Regions from separate parts of the Paraliobacillus sediminis genome, predicted to be linked through region 1. Evidence: riboswitches for the same ligand, from Rfam matches in the RefSeq annotation. Region 1 holds a riboswitch; each other region holds the start of a gene.
The links. Region 1 has a riboswitch for cyclic di-GMP ahead of D2K60_RS07680 (HD-GYP domain-containing protein). Riboswitches for the same ligand answer to the same signal wherever they lie in the genome.

Region 1 (3,468 bases):
AGGTTAATGGCGAAGAGGTAGTTACCATCAAAAAGGAGTTTTCTTTTTTTAAATCACGCTATCAGATAGAAGGTCGAGGTATTGAAGTGCATGGTGACTGGTGGGACAAAAAATTTGAAGTAGTCAGCCATGGTGAAGTAGTAGGTCAAGTAAACGAAAAATGGTTTACTTGGGGCGATAGCTATGAGGTGGGCGTTAAAGACGAGTCACTAGAACATATTATTATCTCATTAGTTATCGCGATTGATTTTGTCAAACAAGAAGAAAATTCCGCAGCAGCAAGTGCGGGTAATTAGATTATAACGGAGGCAGGAGAAATGCTATTATCACTATACGATGTAGAACGAAAGTTAAATGCAATAGATGAAGATGTTCCTAGTTTTACACCTTATTTGTTGAACCAAGATAGACCAACACCCCTTATTATCGTATGTCCAGGTGGTGGGTATACACATCGTGCAGAACACGAAGGATCACCAATTGCAGAATGGCTCAATGAAATTGGCATAGCAGCAATTGTATTACATTACCGTGTAGCTCCTCATCAACATCCGACACCTTTAAAAGACGCTAAACGTGCTATTCGCACTGTAAGTCATTATGCAACAGAGTGGAATATAGACCCTGAGCGAATTGGTATATTAGGTTTTTCTGCAGGTGGGCATTTGGCAGCGACAGCAGGGATGCATTATGATACGGGTAATCCTAATGCCGATGATGCAATTGAGCGTCACAGTAGTCGCCCTAGCCTAATGGTACTTTGTTATCCAGTTATTTCAATGGGTGAATTCACCCATGAAGGAAGTAAAAAGGCTTTACTAGGTGAAGATCCTGCTGATTCTTTAGTAGATTTGATGTCTATTGAAAATCATGTAAAAGCTGATACACCACCTGCTTTTATATGGCATACGGCAGATGATGATGCCGTTCCAGTAGAGAACAGTCTCCAGCTATCTAGTGCGTTAAGTAAGAATAAAGTTCCTCATGCATTACATGTTTTTGAGAGTGGAAGACACGGACTTGGACTTGCGGATGAATTGGAAGATGTTAAATGGTGGACCTCCGCCTGTGAAATGTGGCTAAGAAAAAGAGGATTTTAAAATTTTTAAATATTATTTCAAATAGATTCGGATAATGCATTTTTTAGAGGGAGGAGATTATAAAATGGGTGAGTTATTTCGTTTTAATCAGATAGATTATCCATTTCAATTGTTTTCTCTTTCCCATATTAGTATGATGCTGTTAACATTTGTTTTGATAGGATGGATGTATTTTTACAGAGATAACATAAAAGAAAAGTATAAGAAACATGTCAAGTATACTTTACTTGGTGTTTTAATAGTTGGAGAAATTTTCTTTCAATTATGGTATCTACTTCATGATAAGTGGGATCTGATCATCAATTTACCGTTGCAATTGTGTTCAATCTCCTTATATTTATGTGCTGTTATGTTACTGACAAGGAGTTATAAGGTATTCGAAGTAGCTTTTTTTGTGAGTATGATCGGGGCATTTATTGCCGTAATCACTCCAGAACTTTTTTTCGGTATCCCACATTTGCGATTCTTTCAATTTTTCTTCGTCCACATAGCCATCATACTATCCTGTTTTTATATGATATGGATTGAAGGATTTAAACCTACTATTAAATCCGTTATGAAAGCATTTGTCACGCTTAATATAATAGCTGGATTTGTATTTATCATCAATCAAATCATAGGCTCAAACTATATGTTCTTATCAAGAAAGCCTAGCAATGTAAGTATAATTGACTTTTTAGGACCGTATCCATGGTATATTTTATCGTTTGAAGTTGTTGCCTTCACATTATTTTTTCTTTTATATCTAGTTGAAATTAAATTTAGTTCAAAAAAGATTTGAATGTTATTGTAAGCAACATGCACCTGTTACTATTTAAATAAATGTCGAAATATGTTGAAATATAATCATAAATACGCTATTCTTAAAATAGTACTAAAGTATCAATAAAAGACAGTAATTAAATAGAATATCACGAAAAAGGCAAACTATTTGAAAAAATAGGACGCAAAGTCATGGGTCTAAGGTACGGCTTAATAGCCGAACTATTGATTGCCAGACCACCAAATTACATGAACCTTTATTTTGGCTATGCATTTATTTGTGATAGCTTTTTTTTATACGCTTTTATCGAATAGCTAATAGTTATGGGAATAGGTCTATATTAATTAGTATTTATAGATTATAAAAATGAGGTGTAAACATGAGACTAATTAATATCTCAGAGTATGACAACAAAAGTATGATACTTGCTAAACCAATTTATGATTCGAACAAACGTATATTACTCGCAACTGGTCGAACAATCGATCCTAAAATACAATCTAGACTAGAGAATATGGGCATTAACTTTCTTTTTATAGAGGATGAAGTATCCAAAGGGATTACAATTGAAGATATGCTTGATATGCCTACATGGACGGATGCAATTCAAGCAGTTAAAACTTTTTATGAATATGCGATGAATAAAAAGACACCTGAATTAAAACCCATTCAGCAAGTTGCAGGTATATTGCTTAAAGAAGTAAAACATAGACCAACACTTATACTTATTCCATCGGGAACAATGACAAAGGAATTGCAGCCTTATGCACATGCGGTTAACGTAACAATCCTTGCTTTATTAACAGCTAAAGAAATGGGCTATAACGATCTAAAACTTAGGGATTTAGCAATTGGCTCATTGCTACACGATATCGGTAAAGCAATAGATGCAGATGAGAAGAAACATCCTGATTTGGGGTTCCAATTTTTGCGAAATATTAGTCAGTTTAGTATTGTATCAGCACATATTGCTTATCAACATCACGAAACATTAGACGGAAAAGGTTTTCCACGACAAATAAAGGATAATGACTTTTTAGAAATCGCTCAAATTTGTGCCGTAGCGAACCGATACGATAATTTGATAGTAAAAGAAAAAGTTCCACCTCATGATGCTATGGAGGCAATCATGGCTACGTCAGATCATATCTATTCGTACAAAATTGTAACTGCTTTTAGTCAATCAGTCGCGACTTATCCACCAGGAACGAAAGTACTAATTAATCATAATCAACCGGCAATTGTTACTGAAATAAATAAACATTTCCATCGACCGATGATAAAGATGCTTTCAAACGAAAAAGTGATAGATTTAATAGATAATCCCACTTTTATGATAAAACCATTTGAATCCGCTGTATAGATAAACTTTGAATAAATTCCCTTTAAACAACTCATCTTATCGTAAGGAGGTGTTTAAAGTGGGAAAAGACCGTCAAGAAAAGAAATTAAGAGAAAGTGGCCGTGTTGAATCCGATCGAGATCAAGATCTAGGTAAAGCGGGAGCAACAAAAATGTCTAGTCCTGAAGAAGGCAGAAAACTGAATGATGGGAAATAAGAAAACATAACAACGTCGAAACATAATAGATTTCAAAGCACTTTTC
Region 2 (3,468 bases), on a different contig from region 1:
GTGTTTGCGTCAAGATCCAGATGTAATACTAGTGGGTGAGATGCGCGACTTAGAAACAATTTCTACAGCAATAACTGCTGCAGAAACCGGCCATTTAGTTCTAGGTACGCTACACACAACTGATGCGTCCTCAACGATGGATCGGATTATTGATGTTTTTCCTGCCCATCAAAAGAGTCAAATAAGAATTCAACTTGCTAATGTGCTGGAAGCCATTGTATCCCAACGTTTGTTTCCTTTGGCAAAAGGAATAGGACGGGCAGCAGCAACCGAAATATTAATCAACACACCTGCAGTGAAAAATTTAATTCGATCAGAAAAAATGCATCAGATCCCTAACACCATGCAAACTTCTAAAGAGTATGGTATGCATACCATGACAATGGATATTAAACGTATGTTGCAACAAGGGATAATAACGCAAAAACATGCGGCTCCCTATTTAAAAGATATGACTTTTTAGTACAAGTTATGATGGGGGAAGAGGTGGAAATCTATGAACTATTATGCGTATAAAGCAAAAACTGTCGATGGTAAGATAAAAAAAGGCAAGATTAGTAGTGAGAATGAAAAAGAAGCTATTAAGCAATTAAAGTCTCAAGGACTCATTTTATTTGAGATAAATGAATTAAACTCACTTTTATACAAAGATATTTATATTGGTAATCCAATAAAGAATAAGGACTTTGTTATTTTTCTGCGTCAATTTTCGACGTTAATAGATGCCGGTATAACATTAGTAGAAACGACGTCTATTTTAGAAGAACAAACACATAGTAAGCCACTTAAAAAAGCGCTACAACAAATTCAAAGCGATCTAGAAGAAGGAATAGGACTATCTGATGCCTTAGCAGAATTCCCACGTCTTTTCCCTGAATTATTAATTAGTATGATCCATGCTGGAGAAGTTAGTGGTAATTTAGATGAAATTCTTGATCGGATGGCTACCTATTATGAAAAACAGTACCAGTTAAAGCAAAAGATCATAACTGCGTTAACATATCCAATTGTGGTTGGAATTGTTGCCGTATTTATCACTATTTTTTTACTTGCATTTATTGTACCGATTTTCACGGACATGTTCCTATCTTTCGACCAAGAAATACCACCATATACGGCAGCAATATTAAGTATTAGTGATATTGTTCAAGCTTATTGGTGGGTTATGATGTTACTAGTACTAGTATTGGGTGTGACTATTAGATTATTAAATCGAAGACCAAACATTTCTTATTTATTTGATGTCGTAAAACTTCGTATTCCAATATTCGGTATGTTTATTCAAAAGTCTTTACTTGCTAGAATGACACAAACATTGAGTTCATTGTTAAATAGTTCTGTACCAATCTTACAAGCTGTTACAATAACGGAACGTGTTATAGATAATAAAGTGATCAAACGCGTTTTGCGTGAAAGTAGGGATTCACTTGAAAAGGGAGAGTCATTAGCAACACCGATGGAAAAACATTGGGTCTTCCCTAAATTAATTACGCAAATGATTGTTGTAGGAGAGCGAACAGGTTCCATTGATGCGATGTTGAAAAAAGTTTCTGACTTTTATGAACAAGAGTTAGATGAGTCATCAGAGAAGTTTAAGTCGCTCATTGAACCGGTAATGATTATATTTTTAGCAGTAATAGTAGGCGCAATTGTTTTAGCGATCGTAATACCTATGTTTAGTTTATTTGAAAACATCTAAAAGTGTAGACAGGTTACAAAAGTATAGTATAATAGAACTATTAGTATAAAACGAATAGTAGAAGCGATGAGGGTTTATCTGTAACTGGGCACTTGGATAAACTTGAGCTAGTAGTGCAACCGGCTGACACCATTTTTTATGCTGTGAGTCTTTTTTTATCAAAAAAATTAAATGAGGAGGAATAATAAAATGTTAACTAGAATGAAGAAAATGTTACGCAATGAGAAAGGTTTTACATTAGTAGAGCTTTTAGCAGTTATTGTTATCTTGGGTATTATTGTAGCAATTGCCGTTCCTGCAATTGGGAATATTATTGGTGATGCAGAAGAGGATGCTGATGAGGCACAAATTGAATTGATACTTGATGCAGCAAGATTAGCAGATGTACAAGATGAATTCACTGATGGTATGGATGCAGATGATCTTGTAGGACTTGGTTATCTTGAGGATAATGATGAACTACCAGAGGGTACAGTCTCTTTTGATACAGATACGAATCAATATGAATACACCCCGTAATAATAATTTAAAAAGACCCCTTTTCAAAGGGGTCTTTTATACATAATTAGGAGATAAAAAATATGGAAGTCTATTATATCGTTATTTTTTTTGTTTTTGGAAGTGTATTTGGTTCATTCTACAATGTTGTTGGTTTACGTATACCAAATGACAACTTTTTAGAATCTGATCGTTCTTATTGCCCCCGTTGTGATAAGACATTGCATTGGTATGAGTTGATTCCGATTATTTCGTATCTGTTTCAAGCTGGTAAATGCAGAAACTGTAAAGAAAAGATTTCTCCTCTTTACCCTACAATAGAATTATCTACAGCTTTCCTTTTCAGTTTTAGCTATTATTTTTTTGGTTTTCAACTGGAGTTAGTAATGGCAGTTTTACTCACTTCTTTATGTGTAATTATTGTTGTTTCAGACATCACATATATGCTAATACCTAACAAAATCTTATTATTTTTCCTACCGTTTTTAATTATCTTACGTATCATAGATCCGTTAGAACCATGGTGGTCTTCATTGGTTGGTGCAGCGGTGGGATTTTTATTATTAACACTTATCATTCTGGTTAGTAAAGGCGGGATGGGCGCGGGTGATATGAAGTTATTCACTATCCTAGGAATTGTGTTAGGATATAAAGGAATCCTGCTGACATTTTTTCTAGCTACTATTTTCGGTACACTTATAACATTACTATTATTGGCTACTAAAAAAATTAACCGTAAAAGTCCGGTACCATTTGGCCCTTCTATTTGTCTGGCTGCATTAACTACTTATTATTTTGGTAATTACATAATCAATTGGTATATTACATCATTTTTTTAAAGGATGAACACAAATGAATCTACTTAATAAAGATAGAATAAACATCGCCATAAATGATACGATGATTCGATATCTTGTTTCATCTAAAAAAAACGTTACAGCTGCTAGTGACTATGGAGAAATACCATTGGAACAAGGCGTTGTTGAGGATGGTAGAATTTTAGATCAAAAAAGATTAACTACTATCTTTAAAAATCTAGTTAAAGATAAAAAATGGAAGAATAAGCACCTTACATTTTGCGTCCCGGATGCTTTCGTTACGATGCGAGAAGAATCTGTACCTAAACAATTAACTAAAGATGAAGTGAAAAAATATATCGAATTAGAATTAGATGGTAGTATTCGTCTTCCTTTTCAAAATCCAGTTATAGATTTTGAAGTTATTACAGAAGAAGAACAAACGAATAAAATCCTTTTATTTGCATATCCAAA
Region 3 (3,468 bases), on a different contig from region 1:
GCTGTACCGTCATTTGAATTTGCATAAATTAGACTCGCAGCATCAACAATTGTATTATTGTATGCTTTGATCATACCTCCATCTTCGCCAGAGAACGTTCCATTTCCTAACATATCAGTTCCTTGTAACGAACTCATCATAGGATATTTTGCATTTCTAAAATAATTGGATTCTATAAACGCTGAACTACCTGTTGTCGTTCCAACGCCATATTTTGATATGCCATCAAAAAAGTTATTATACACGTGCACTGATGCTACTCTTATTCGTGGATGACGAGAGTCTGAATGATCAAACCAGTTATGATGATATGTTACAAAGAACTCTGTAGATTCACTTAAACCACATAACGAAGCTTTCCCAGCATCCCAATAATGATTATGGGAGAATGTAATATAAGTGGATCCTTTTTTCAGATCAGTTGAACCATCACCTTTTGCTTGATCAGAATCAGATCCAGCAGTTCCATAGAAAAGATCATTATGATGGATCCAAACATTCATATTACCTGTATCAAGTGAAATAGCATCGTCAGGAAATAACGCTACGCCTACGTTTCTGATTTCTAGATTACCAGTATATCTTACAAGTATTCCCCATCCATAGGCATACGTATCTTCACCAATACCTTCTAAAGTAATATTCGTTTCTGCATAACTTGTATTACCTTTCAATTCAAGATAACCATTACTATTCAGTTGTCCACTCATATCGTCATCTGTAATTTTTCCAATCAATCTGATTGCAAGTGGCGTTTTATCATATCCCTTTTTTCTTAATGACATAATTTCGCCTATTCCAACACCCGTCTGTACATCACCCGAGCTATTCATTATCACATCATGCGTAACTGTTTTAGCAGTCTCTGCTGTTACATAAATAATTTGAGCTCCATCCTTAAGTGTTCCATCTTCATTATAAGCACCTGAACCTGTGCCATATTGTGAGTTACCTGCAAAGGCAAATCCAGATCTGTCATGTTCCTGTACGGAAAGTTCATTAGTGTAAGCGCTTACCTTAGAGCCGTCTTTAAGTAACCCGTCCACTTTCATTACATAGTCTCCAGCTGCAAGACCTACGGCGTCAGCTCTCCAATAAGAAGCGTAGTTACGAATTAAATCATTGTCAATTTGTTCATATTGAGAATCTGGAGCACTTGCAGGTTTAACATATACATTATATCCTTCTGTATTACTTATAGGTGACCACTCTACATATGCAGTTTCAAACCAAGCCCCACTGTTAGATATAGTTAGACTTGCAGCGTGTACTGTCTGATTTGCGAATCCGACTGTCACTAACGATAGTATAAAAGAATACAATAAAAAACGAGTAAATACCTTTGTAATTACATTCTTCATTAAAATTCCTCCAATGTTTAAATTTTTAAACCCTGAGCTTGCCACCATGACTGCATTTTTCATATGACTTAACTTCTGCCTTAATAAGTAGACCTTGTCCATTCACCTCCTTAAACGAAAACCTAAGTTCTCCTTTCATAGTAAGTGCAATTTTCAAAACCATCTCGACAGAGCAAAAAACCTAACGATTTCTTGTCATTAGGTTGCATTACAAAAACAACACAAGTCATTCGTTTAAATAACTATAGTCATTATTATGTGCAACCCGACGATCATAGAAAATTACTTTACCTTAGATTCGTAGCTTTGCGTCCCTATTTTTCAATAGGTTTGCCAAATATAATAATATGTTTTTCTTGGTATAATTTACTTTAACAAATTTTTCTATAATAAGTAAATAATTAGATAGTACTATTTTTTGGAAATATAGTATAGTATTTCTATTAATAAATATATTGAGCTGCTTTTATTGAGGATTTTTCTTTCATTCTAAAATATTTGAATTAATAATTCTAAAAATATTGAATTTAGTGCGATAATACTTTAGAATAACTTTATATTAGAAAAGAGGTGCTTAAATGGATGTTTTAAATACTACAAGTAGAAAAAGAGAGACCTATGAAGTGCATTTAGAATATTCGCTACTTTGGGAATGTGCATTGGGGATTGCTGCTGTTACAAACAGTCCTTTAATTAAAACTTTAGAGAAGCCAGCAGAATATTGGAAACAAGTTAAGAGCAATATTACGGAAGAATTATTAACTCAACTAAACATCGTGGAAGAGAAAAACACTTGGAAGTCTTTATTACAGTTGCTTCATCAGGAAAAATTTACTGAAATAAAGCATTTCGTTTTATATATTAAAGAGCTATCTGAAACAGATTTAAAGTACATTTGTCTACCTTTCATTGGCCAGAAGTATGAGAAAACAAGGAAAAAGGCATCAATCGGACAATGCGCTGCAGTAACCGAATTAATGACATTAACAAAGGACAATCCGTTTTTTCCAACTTACATCAAATTTATTTGTGATGTGAATGCAACCTATTTAAAGAAGCATCTAATCGCTGTTATGGAAGGCTGGTTCGATGAAGTTATAAATAATGAAAATCCAGAAGAGATTACTACATATTTAAAGATGGATTATGAATCTAAAATTCAAAAGTCTAAAGGAATGTCTCCCGAGGAGTTGATAGAATGGGCAACTGGTGGGATTATCTATTTACCAGAGCCTAGTATCGGTAGAGTCTTGCTAATCCCTCAATATGTATATAGGCCATGGAATATTGAAGCTGATATAGAAGGCACCAAAGTTTTCTACTATCCAATAGCAAATGAAAGTATTTTCCCGAATAATTCGCATATTCCTAACAACTTTCTAGTTCTAAGCTATAAAGCTCTGGGCGATGAGGTTAGACTCCGCATGGTCAAATTATTATATAAAAATGATTTAACATTACAAGAAATTACAGATGAACTAGAAATGGCGAAATCTACGGTTCATCATCACCTTAAAATCCTAAGGTCCGCTAGGTTAGTAGAGATAGTAAATGCAAAATATTGTTTGAAGCAAAATGCAATAAAGTCATTGCCAAAAGAAATGGAACAATATTTAGGTCCAAGATAAGGAGAGCAGGTGATGGTAGAGCCATTAAAAAGAAGTGTCCATGAAGTACCTGAATTCAAGCACAATTATTCTGTTTTCCGTTTTATTAGTGGAAATGTCATATCTTTTTGCGGTGACCAAATTTATTTGATTGCTATTCCCCTTATGGTCTTGGCTATAACAGGTTCTCCATTGAGTATGGGACTGGTTGCAGCACTTGAGCGTTTACCAATTTTATTTCAACCACTTACTGGGATATTAGCAGATCGTTATAATAGAAAATATTTATTATTACTATGTGATATGGCAAGATCTATTATTGTTGGTCTAATTGGGGTATTATTTATTTTTGACTTATTAGAAATTTGGTTCTTATATAGTGGCGCTTTTATTATAGGGCTATTAAGTCAAGTGTATAACACTGCTCAGTTTGCTTCCATTCCAAGATTGGTACGTAAAGGTGACTTGCAAGCAGTAAATTCTATAAACACAGGTTTATT
Region 4 (3,468 bases), on a different contig from region 1:
GAAGGGATCCAAGGAGTAATTCTAGGCTGTACAGAACTTCCGATGATTATTAAGGAGGAAGATTTGGATATCCCGGTGTTTAATACAACAGAAATCCATGTCAACCGAATTGTAGATGCAATTTTTAGATGAACGGTTAGAAAGTAATTTAGTTAAAATCGAATATATATAATTATCTCTCTAGAGCCTGCAACTTTTGATGTAGGTTTTTTGCTATACTAAAATCTTTTGAACATAATTGAAAATGTACTCAGAACTTGAATGAATTGGAGTAATTGAGGCTATTTATCTTATGATCTATTATTATCCAAATAAAATTTCACAGTGGCTACATTAATAAAAATCGACAATTGAATAATAAAATGTCGAAATTACTCTAAATATCATGTTTTTTCGTTGCGTTGTCAATAATTTGCTTGTATTATACTTATATATCAATTTTTTTAGCTAACACCAATATCTACGAATAATTTTATAGAATTGACCTCTTTCATTATATTTTGGCGTAAGATTGGATACTGCGGGAAATGATAATATTTTCATCCATTTATGAAAAGATAAAAAGCAGCTCAAGTACTTAAGAACGTGAGGTGAATGGAGATTATGCAGTATAAGAGAGAGACAGCATTTCGCTATACTTTTGAAGAACCAATTTCTGCACTATTTAGAATAGAAAACATTAATGGAAACGCAGTAACCACTTCTGCTGGAGAAGCTAAAATAATCGACATAAGTACAGAGGGCATTAAATTGACTTCGGAATTGAATATACCAGAAACAGACAAGTCTATCCATTTAGTTATATCCTTTGAACTAAATGAGCAAGAAATGAATTTTAAGGGGATAATAGTTTGGAAGAAAAAAAATCATGCTATAAATGATTATGGTGTTAATCTAATGATTGAAGAAAATGCTAAAAAAGAGTTAATAGAACAATTGAAAATTTATTCAAAGAAAGTAAAAGGTAATATTAATTAAACTTATCCTTAAATTAATTGTTTAATTTACTTAAAATTGAATATACAATTATTTCTCTAGAGCCTACACCTTTTGATGTAGGCTTTTTACTATACTAAATTCTGTTCCTAGATAAATTTTCGACAAAAAATTCAAAATCCCCCCTCAAATTAAACGACGTTCACGTATGAATAGTAGATTGATAACTTCAATAATAATAAAGGCAAAACCATTGAAAGGTGGTGACGCAAAGCTAAAGGGACTAAAAGGTAAATGTACCTATGTCAGCCAGTTGCAGTAAGTGAAATAGATAGTTTGTCAGAATTATAATTATTCGATTGAGGGAGAGAATTATTTTGAAAATAAAACAGTTATGTATTACCAGCTTTTTTGTAGCCGGGGTATTATTTACTACTAATTCTGTATATGCAGAAGTTGATACGAGTCAATTAAATGAAATTGAGGACTTAAATAATGAAGATGCAGTACAAAATGCCGGATTAACCCCTGATAACTTCTTTTACTTTTTGGATCAGGCAGTAGAAAATCTTCAATTACTACTTACAACTAATTCAGAAAAAGAATCAGAGCTTTTGCTTCAAATAGTAGCAGAACGTTTATCAGAATCAGAACAAATGGTAGATGAAGAACAAAAGGAACACATGAATGAATTAATTGAGGAATACTTAGTTGCGTTAGAAAAAGCACAAGAAGAGGTTGCGGAAGTTGTATCGGATGAACAAGCTGCGGATGATGTGAAAGAAACATTAGCAAGCGAACTAGAAGACGCCACAACGGTAACAGAGGAAGTAACGGAAAGTGTAGAAGAAGAAAAACTAGTAGAATTTGAAGAGAAGCAACAAGAAGCATATTTAGTGGCAAATGTTGTGAAAGACCTTGATTCAGAAAAGGTTGCAGAATTGCGTGCTCAAGATCTTGGGTTTGGTCAAATTGTTAAAGTGGTAACTTTAGCAGAAGAGAGTGATAAAACAGAGGAAGAAATTATTGCTTTAATACAAGACGGAAAAGGTTTTGGTGAAATAGCAAAAGAGTTAAATATCCACCCTTCTCAAATTATGAGAAAAGTAATGGCTAAAAAAGAGAAAGAAATGGAACTATTACTAGAAGAAGCGAATGCGTCGGGTGATGAAGAGGCAATCACGCAACTATCTACTTCATTAGCAAACCTTGATATAAAGAAATTAGACTTTAACGTCTCTGAAGCGGAATTAGTGCTTGAAAATGAACCGGTTGAGGATGAAATAATAGAAACAGAAGTAGTTTCTGATGAAACAACACAAGATGAGGCAAACGACACGATAGTTGAATCGGTAGAAGAGACTGAAAATGAATTAATAGAGGCAACAACAGAGAAAACTGAAGAAACCATTGAAGCTGCGGTAGAAAAAGAAGAAATAGAAGAAGAAACAAACGAAGTGTCGAAAGTAGCTACTGAAGTTGCCAAGGAGGAGAAACAGGCAGCTAAAGAAGAAAAAGCAAGATTAAAAGAGTTAGAGAAAGAAGCGAAAGAACAAGCAAAAGAAGAAGCTAAAAAAGAGAAAGAAAGACTAAAAGTATTAGAAAAAGAAGCAGCTGAACAGGCAAGAGAAGAAGCAAAAGAGGCGAGAGAAAAATTGAAAGAAGAGAAGAAAGAACAAGCTAGTAAAGCTAAAGAAGCAGCAAAAGGAAAACAAAACAAAGAGGAATAAGGTGAAATGAGGGAGCCCTAATTTGGGGCTCCTTTACGTATGATTAAGATGGAAAATTAAAGTATATAAATAGACAAGTTTTGGTCATTTACCTCTAGATAAAAAAAACGTATGCTTAAAGTTCAAACGACTGATGGTAAAGGGGTGACTAGGGTGCGTGAAGCGGAAGTGAATCAGTATATAACAGCTGCAGCAAATGGTGATAACAGTGCTAGAGAAAAACTAATTAATCACCATAAACCCTATATTATCAATACAGTTGGACATGTATGTAAAAGATTTATCACGTGGAGTGATGAAGAGTCTAGTCTAGGATTATTAGCGTTTGATCGTGCGATTAATACATATGACAGACACGCTAATAAGAGCTTTCTCAATTATGTATATTTGCTTATTAAACGAGAACTAATAGACTATTTCCGTCGGGAAAACAAGGAAACGCATCTACCACTTGAAGTGAAATCAGATAATAGAACGGAATTCGTTACTATGTATGATGTTTCTAAATCGATGGATTCCTATCAGCAACATGTTCAACAAGAAGAGTTAGTGGAAGAAATTCTAGAATTAAGTGAAGTCTTACGACAATTTAATATTAAATTTGAAGAATTGGAAGCATGCTCACCTAAACATCGGAAAACGAAAGCAAACTTGACGACAATTGCTAATGATTTTATTCAAAAGCCAGAGCTAGTAGATTCCTTTTTAAAAAAGAAACGTTTTCCTGTTACGAGGTTTATAGAGTTGTCAGGTCATCGAATAAAAACGATTGAAAGACATAAGAAGTATATCGTGGCTTTGG

Region 2: another riboswitch for cyclic di-GMP. It lies ahead of D2K60_RS17965 (competence type IV pilus major pilin ComGC); the one in region 1 lies ahead of D2K60_RS07680 (HD-GYP domain-containing protein).
Region 3: another riboswitch for cyclic di-GMP. It lies ahead of D2K60_RS00565 (pectate lyase family protein); the one in region 1 lies ahead of D2K60_RS07680 (HD-GYP domain-containing protein).
Region 4: another riboswitch for cyclic di-GMP. It lies ahead of D2K60_RS03640 (DUF5667 domain-containing protein); the one in region 1 lies ahead of D2K60_RS07680 (HD-GYP domain-containing protein).

Annotation. Positions count from the first base shown of each region.
Region 1 covers NZ_QJSI01000002.1:320,634-324,101, reverse strand. Annotated here, with positions in the region: gene D2K60_RS07695 (LURP-one-related/scramblase family protein) at 1-296, shown strand, start outside; gene D2K60_RS07690 (alpha/beta hydrolase) at 318-1,100, shown strand; gene D2K60_RS07685 (YwaF family protein) at 1,165-1,881, shown strand; cyclic di-GMP riboswitch class I at 2,012-2,107, shown strand; gene D2K60_RS07680 (HD-GYP domain-containing protein) at 2,243-3,226, shown strand; gene D2K60_RS07675 (YpzI family protein) at 3,285-3,422, shown strand.
Region 2 covers NZ_QJSI01000003.1:1,020,299-1,023,766, reverse strand. Annotated here, with positions in the region: gene D2K60_RS17975 (type IV pilus twitching motility protein PilT) at 1-463, shown strand, start outside; gene D2K60_RS17970 (type II secretion system F family protein) at 497-1,699, shown strand; cyclic di-GMP riboswitch class II at 1,753-1,833, shown strand; gene D2K60_RS17965 (competence type IV pilus major pilin ComGC) at 1,889-2,218, shown strand; gene D2K60_RS17960 (prepilin peptidase) at 2,281-3,036, shown strand; gene pilM (type IV pilus biogenesis protein PilM) at 3,050-3,468, shown strand, end outside.
Region 3 covers NZ_QJSI01000001.1:113,781-117,248, reverse strand. Annotated here, with positions in the region: gene D2K60_RS00565 (pectate lyase family protein) at 1-1,361, opposite strand, end outside; cyclic di-GMP riboswitch class I at 1,618-1,706, opposite strand; gene D2K60_RS00560 (ArsR/SmtB family transcription factor) at 1,940-2,989, shown strand; gene D2K60_RS00555 (MFS transporter) at 3,002-3,468, shown strand, end outside.
Region 4 covers NZ_QJSI01000001.1:825,673-829,140, forward strand. Annotated here, with positions in the region: gene D2K60_RS03630 (aspartate/glutamate racemase family protein) at 1-132, shown strand, start outside; gene D2K60_RS03635 (PilZ domain-containing protein) at 604-978, shown strand; cyclic di-GMP riboswitch class I at 1,170-1,257, shown strand; gene D2K60_RS03640 (DUF5667 domain-containing protein) at 1,314-2,666, shown strand; gene sigI (RNA polymerase sigma-I factor) at 2,820-3,468, shown strand, end outside.